3 regions of the Streptomyces sp. SudanB5_2050 genome follow, and region 2 is predicted to be linked to each of the others. Evidence: predicted binding sites of a transcription regulator. Region 2 holds the regulator's gene; each other region holds the start of a gene.
What was found. The regulator HrcA, encoded in region 2, represses chaperone genes, less so after heat shock. The targets are predictions, from matches to a motif close to TTNGCACTCNGNNNNNCNGAGTGCNAA.
Positions count from the first base shown of each region.

Region 1 (2,262 bases), 2.0 Mb from region 2:
CTGGAGCATCGCCTTGCGGCGGTCGCCGAAGCCGGGGGCCTTCACCGCGACGGCGTTGAAGGTGCCGCGGATCTTGTTGACGACCAGGGTCGACAGGGCCTCGCCCTCGACGTCCTCGGCGATGATCAGCAGCGGCTTGGAGGAGTTGGTCTGGATGACCTTCTCCAGCAGCGGCAGCAGGTCGGCGATGGAGGAGATCTTGCCCTGGTTGATGAGGATGTACGGGTCCTCGAGGACGGCCTCCATGCGCTCCTGGTCCGTCACGAAGTACGGCGACAGGTAGCCCTTGTCGAAGGCCATGCCCTCGGTGAAGTCCAGCTCCAGACCGAAGGTGTTGGACTCCTCGACGGTGATGACACCGTCCTTGCCGACCTTGTCCATCGCCTCGGCGATCAGCTCGCCGACCTGCTGGTCCTGGGCGGACAGCGCGGCCACGGCGGCGATGTCGGACTTCTCGTCGATCGGGCGGGCGGTGGCGAGGAGGTCCTCGGACACGGCGGCGACGGCCGCGTCGATGCCCTTCTTCAGCAGCGCCGGGGAGGCACCGGCGGCGACGTTCTTCAGACCCTCGCGGACCAGCGCCTGGGCCAGGACGGTGGCGGTGGTGGTGCCGTCACCCGCGATGTCGTTGGTCTTGGTCGCCACCTCCTTCACCAGCTGGGCGCCGAGGTTCTCGTACGGGTCCTCGATCTCGACCTCGCGGGCGATCGTGACACCGTCGTTGGTGATGGTCGGGGCGCCGAACTTCTTGTCGATGACGACGTTGCGGCCCTTCGGACCGATCGTCACCTTCACCGTGTCGGCAAGCTTGTTGACGCCGCGCTCGAGGGCGCGACGGGCGTCCTCGTCGAACTTCAGGATCTTCGCCATGGGAGCGTGAGCCCTCTTCCGGAAATCTTGGGGTTATACGGCAACTGCGCCCCCGACGCCCGGCTTTTTAAGGTCGCGGGAGCCAGGGGCGCAGCTGGAAAGCAAGGTGCTTCGATGAAGTGAAGTGCTACAGGGAAGCGCTGCTTCTACTTCTCGACGATCGCGAGCACGTCGCGGGCCGAGAGGACGAGGTACTCCTCGCCGTTGTACTTCACCTCGGTGCCGCCGTACTTGCTGTAGAGCACGACGTCGCCGACGCTGACGTCGAGCGGAAGACGGTTGCCGTCCTCGAAGCGGCCCGGGCCCACGGCCAGGACGACGCCCTCCTGGGGCTTCTCCTTGGCGGTGTCCGGAATGACCAGGCCCGAAGCCGTGGTCTGCTCGGCGTCGAGCGGCTGGACCACGATGCGGTCCTCGAGCGGCTTGATGGCAACCTTGGAGCTGGCGGTCGTCACGATCCGACCTCCCCCTTCGGAGATCTCACGGGGTTAACTGTCTGAGGTGGCGACCAGGTCGATCCGTCGTCGCGGGTGCCGGACCTGCCCGTCGCTGTGTTGGCACTCTCCTAGGGGGAGTGCCAGACCCGAGACTATGACCGCGATTAGCACTCGGTCAAGCGGAGTGCCAATGCCGACGGCGCGTCGGCGAGGTTTCGGCTGAACGCCGGTCCGCGGAGGCGCCCCGCGCCGGCTCCGGGAGTCACAGGTAGTCCCCCAGCCGCCCCACCCTCAGCCCCTGCTCCTCGATCGTCTCCAGCAGGGTCTCGGTGCGGGCGCTCAGACCGGTGCCCGTGGGGTGGTCGGGATCGACGGCGACGATGTCACCGGGGCGCAGCCGGTGGTCGCCGCGGGTGTAGGTGAGGTCGCCGTCGTCCCCCAGGGCCGCCCGCCACAGGACGACGGCCGTGATGCCGCAGTCGGCGGCGGCGCGCAGGGTGGCGGTGTCGTACGTGCCGTAGGGCGGGCGGAGCAGATGGGCCCGGACGCCGAAGCGGGACTTGAGTTTGGTCTGCTGGCCGCAGATCTCGGCGCGCTGGCCCGCGTAGGGCAGGCCCCGCAGCGAGCGGTGGTCGAGTGTGTGGTTCTGGATGCTCGCGCCGACCGCGCGCAGCCGGGCGAAGTGCCCGTAGGCCGGTCCGGCGACCGTGTCGGTGAGGAAGAGGGTGGCCGGGATGCGGTGTTCGCGGACGAGGTCGGCGAAGTGCGGGTCGCGTTCGGCGCTGTCGTCGAAGGTGAGGAAGACGACCGGGTCGGTGGTGCGGACGTGGTCCACGACGGGCGGCAGACGCTGCCCCCGCTCGCCGCCCCGGGCGGGCTCCGCGCCCGCGTGGGGCCGCGCGGGGCCCTCGGAGCGGGCGGCGCAGCCGGTGAGCAGCGGGACGGCCAGGACGGC
Region 1 is NZ_OZ186760.1:4,738,028-4,740,289, reverse strand. Features, by position in the region: gene groL (chaperonin GroEL) at 1-870, opposite strand, end outside; gene groES (co-chaperone GroES) at 1,017-1,325, opposite strand; gene ACFZP7_RS21275 (polysaccharide deacetylase family protein) at 1,570-2,262, opposite strand, start outside.
Region 1: groES (co-chaperone GroES) is a predicted target of HrcA. The motif match lies at 1,472-1,498, and genes of this name have one in related genera.

Region 2 (2,262 bases):
GGACGCGGACCAGCGCGTCGGCCGCCTCCTCCGCCGCCCGCGCGTCCAGCCCCTCCGCCTCCGCGTCCGCGCGGAGCGCCTCCCGCCCGTGTCCGCCCCGCGCGAACATCCCGTCCGTGCCCACCGCCCCGTACACCTGCGCGCCCGCGAAGGCCGCCGCGCCGAAGACGTGGTCGAAGTGCGGGTGGGTCAGCGCGAGATGCGTCACACGGTGACCGGTGAGCGCCTGCGCCGCCGCGCGCAACCGGGCGCCCTCGCCGAGGCTCGACCCGGCGTCCACGAGCAGCGCGGCGCCCGCGCCGACGACCAGCCCCGCCGTGCAGTCCCACCCCGGCAGCCGGCACCGCCCCACCCCCGGGGCCAGCCGCTCCCACCCCAGCTCTTCCCAAGTCGCGCTCATGACCGCGACGCTATCGGGGCACGCGGGCCGAGGGCGCGTCGGCGACGGCGACCGGCCCGGTGACCGGCCTTGCCGTGGGCGTACCCCACAGCCGTACACTGGGCCGGGGAAGTCTGGCACTCGCGCGCCGTGAGTGCCAGGACACACGGGCAGGACAACGGGCGGACGACTTCTGGAGGTGTGCGCGATGCTCAGTGAACGCAGGCTGAAGGTGCTGCGCGCGATCGTCCAGGACTACGTCGGCACCGAGGAGCCCGTCGGCTCCAAGGCCCTCACCGAGCGGCACAACCTCGGCGTCTCCCCGGCCACCGTGCGCAACGACATGGCGGCCCTGGAGGACGAGGGTTTCATCGCCCAGCCGCACACCAGCGCGGGACGCATCCCGACCGACAAGGGCTACCGGCTCTTCGTCGACAAGCTGGCCGGCGTCAAGCCGATGACCGCGCCCGAGCGCCGCGCCATCCAGAACTTCCTGGAGGGCGCCGTCGACCTCGACGACGTGGTGGCCCGCACGGTGCGGCTGCTCGCGCAGCTCACCCGGCAGGTCGCCGTCGTGCAGTACCCGTCGCTGACCCGCTCGACCGTGCGCCACGTCGAGCTGCTCTCGCTGGCGCCCGCGCGCCTGATGCTCGTGCTGATCACGGACACCGGGCGGGTCGAGCAGCGCATGGTCGACTGCCCGGCACCGTTCGGCGAGGCGTCCCTCGCGGACCTGCGGGCGCGGCTCAACAGCAGGGTGGCGGGCCGGCGGTTCACGGACGTGCCGGGGCTGGTCGAGGACCTCCCGGAGGCCTTCGAGGCCGAGGACCGGGGTACGGTCTCCACCGTGCTCTCCACTCTCCTGGAGACGCTGGTCGAGGAGAACGAGGAGCGGCTGATGATCGGCGGCACCGCCAATCTCACCCGCTTCGGGCACGACTTCCCCCTCACGATCCGGCCGGTGCTCGAAGCACTGGAGGAGCAGGTCGTGCTCCTCAAGCTGCTCGGCGAGGCGAAGGATCCGGGCGTGACCGTCCGTATCGGTCATGAGAACGCCCACGAAGGACTCAACTCCACGTCCGTCGTGTCGGTGGGCTACGGTTCGGGCGGCGAGGCGGTTGCCAAGCTCGGCGTGGTCGGTCCGACCCGCATGGACTACCCGGGAACGATGGGAGCGGTACGCGCAGTGGCACGGTACGTCGGACAGATCCTGGCGGAGTCGTAGGTGGCCACGGACTACTACGCCGTACTCGGCGTGCGCCGCGACGCGTCCCAGGACGAGATCAAGAAGGCGTTCCGGAGGCTCGCGCGCGAGCTGCACCCGGACGTCAACCCCGATCCGAAGACCCAGGAGCGGTTCAAGGAGATCAACGCCGCCTACGAGGTGCTGTCGGACCCGCAGAAGAAGCAGGTCTACGACCTCGGCGGCGACCCGCTGTCCCAGGCGGCGGGCGGTGGCGGGGCCGGCGGCTTCGGCGCGGGCGGCTTCGGCAACTTCTCGGACATCATGGACGCGTTCTTCGGCACGGCGTCGCAGCGCGGACCGCGCTCGCGCACCCGCCGGGGCCAGGACGCCATGATCCGCATCGAGGTCGAACTGGACGAGGCGGCCTTCGGCACGACCAAGGACATCCAGGTCGACACGGCCGTCGTCTGCAACACCTGCAACGGCGAGGGCGCCGCCCCGGGCACCTCGGCCCAGACCTGCGACATGTGCCGCGGTCGCGGTGAGGTCTCGCAGGTCACCCGGTCCTTCCTGGGCCAGGTCATGACCTCGCGGCCCTGCCCCCAGTGCCAGGGCTTCGGCACGGTGGTCCCGACCCCGTGCCCGGAGTGCGCCGGCGACGGCCGCATCCGCTCCCGCCGCACCCTCACCGTGAAGA
Region 2 is NZ_OZ186760.1:2,702,212-2,704,473, reverse strand. Features, by position in the region: gene ACFZP7_RS12085 (MBL fold metallo-hydrolase) at 1-400, opposite strand, end outside; gene hrcA (heat-inducible transcriptional repressor HrcA) at 588-1,604, shown strand; gene dnaJ (molecular chaperone DnaJ) at 1,605-2,262, shown strand, end outside.

Region 3 (2,262 bases), 880 kb from region 2:
CATCCGACCCAACCTGGACTCCTTCCGAGAGGCTGGCCTCGCATGAGCGTGACCGTTCGTATCCCGACCATCCTGCGCACCTACACGGGCGGGCAGGCCGAGGTCAGCGCCGACGGCGCCAACCTCGGCGAGGTCATCGCCGACCTGGAGAAGAACCACACCGGCATCGCCGCCCGCGTCCTGGACGACCAGGGCAAGCTGCGCCGCTTCGTCAACGTCTACGTCAACGACGACGACGTCCGCTTCGAGCAGGGCCTGGAGACCGCGACGCCGGACGGCGCGGGCGTCTCCATCATCCCGGCGGTCGCCGGCGGCTGACACGCCTCGTAGTGCCCATTGCCCCCTCCGTGAGAGAAACGGAGGGGGCAATTCCATGTGATTGAGCGCGGTAGAGTTGGGGAACGCGCTCCCGATCGACAGATCCGGATCCCTGAATTCCTGCTTTGCGTCCGACAAGATGCAGCCAAAGTGTGAGCGTATTTCGCGGCTTTTGTGCCCTTTGCGTCACCCGACTTGACCCGAATTCAGGCGAAAGTTCGCCATATTCCGGGCCGGGTGCGTCCAGATTTCTCGTCCGATTGACCTGTTGCAGACGGCAGTTGGACAGATACATTCAGCCGCGGTCGACGCGTTCCGGCGCACGCCCCCAGTCGTTGGGGGGTGAGGTCTGACCCGGGTCCGCGAAGTGTGGATCTGTGCAAGGGCCAGTAATAGGGGAGTTAGGCATGGCTCAGGGCACCGTCAAGTGGTTCAACGCGGAGAAGGGGTACGGCTTCATCGCGGTCGACGGTGGTGCGGATGTTTTCGTCCACTACAGCGCGATCCAGATGGACGGTTACCGCACCCTCGAAGAAGGCCAGCGGGTCGAGTTCGAGATCTCGCAGGGTCAGAAGGGCCCGCAGGCCGACATGGTCCGCCTCAGCGCCTGAGACGTTCGGCCACCGCAAGCGAACGGTTCTTCTCCGAAGGGCCCGCACCCCAGCCGGGGTGCGGGCCCTTCGGCCTGCCCGTCCCTTGTTCGCGGGTGGCTGACCGAGGGGTCGGATCCCCCGGAGGCGCTTGCACTCGATGGGGGCGAGTGCTAATCATTGGCGTTAGCACTCTGAAGGTGAGAGTGACAACGAAGGACCGGGTCGGTGAGGCCCGCGGGCCGGGTGGGGAAGGAACCACGAGGCCGGCGAGCCGTCCGTCGCGGGCGCGGGCGCGGTCCGAAGGAATCACCCCCAGTCCTGGAGGGACCACTTCACATGGCCAAGATCATCGCGTTCGACGAGGAGGCGCGGCGCGGCCTCGAGCGCGGCATGAACCAGCTCGCGGACGCCGTCAAGGTGACGCTCGGCCCCAAGGGCCGCAACGTCGTCCTCGAGAAGAAGTGGGGCGCGCCCACGATCACCAACGACGGCGTCTCCATCGCCAAGGAGATCGAGCTCGAGGACCCGTACGAGAAGATCGGCGCCGAGCTGGTCAAGGAAGTCGCCAAGAAGACGGACGACGTCGCCGGTGACGGTACGACCACGGCGACCGTTCTCGCCCAGGCCCTGGTCAAGGAAGGTCTGCGCAACGTCGCGGCCGGCGCCAACCCGATGGCCCTGAAGCGCGGTATCGAGAAGGCCGTCGAGGCCGTCTCCGCCGCCCTGCTGGAGCAGGCGAAGGACGTCGAGACCAAGGAGCAGATCGCCTCCACGGCCTCCATCTCCGCCGCCGACACCCAGATCGGCGAGCTGATCGCCGAGGCCATGGACAAGGTCGGCAAGGAAGGCGTCATCACCGTCGAGGAGTCCCAGACCTTCGGTCTGGAGCTGGAGCTCACCGAGGGTATGCGCTTCGACAAGGGCTACATCTCGGCGTACTTCGCCACCGACATGGAGCGTATGGAGGCCGTCCTCGACGACCCGTACATCCTGATCGCCAACTCCAAGATCTCCAACGTCAAGGACCTGCTCCCGCTCCTGGAGAAGGTCATGCAGTCGGGCAAGCCGCTGCTGATCATCGCCGAGGACGTCGAGGGCGAGGCCCTGTCGACCCTGGTCGTCAACAAGATCCGCGGCACCTTCAAGTCCGTCGCCGTCAAGGCCCCGGGCTTCGGCGACCGCCGCAAGGCCATGCTCGGCGACATCGCCATCCTCACGGGCGGCGAGGTCATCTCCGAGGAGGTCGGCCTCAAGCTGGAGAACGCGACCCTGGACCTCCTGGGCCGCGCCCGCAAGGTCGTCATCACCAAGGACGAGACCACCATCGTCGACGGCGCCGGCTCGACCGACC
Region 3 is NZ_OZ186760.1:3,582,998-3,585,259, reverse strand. Features, by position in the region: gene thrC (threonine synthase) at 1-46, shown strand, start outside; gene ACFZP7_RS15890 (MoaD/ThiS family protein) at 43-318, shown strand; gene ACFZP7_RS15885 (cold-shock protein) at 726-929, shown strand; gene groL (chaperonin GroEL) at 1,248-2,262, shown strand, end outside.
Region 3: groL (chaperonin GroEL) is a predicted target of HrcA. The motif match lies at 1,059-1,085, and genes of this name have one in related genera.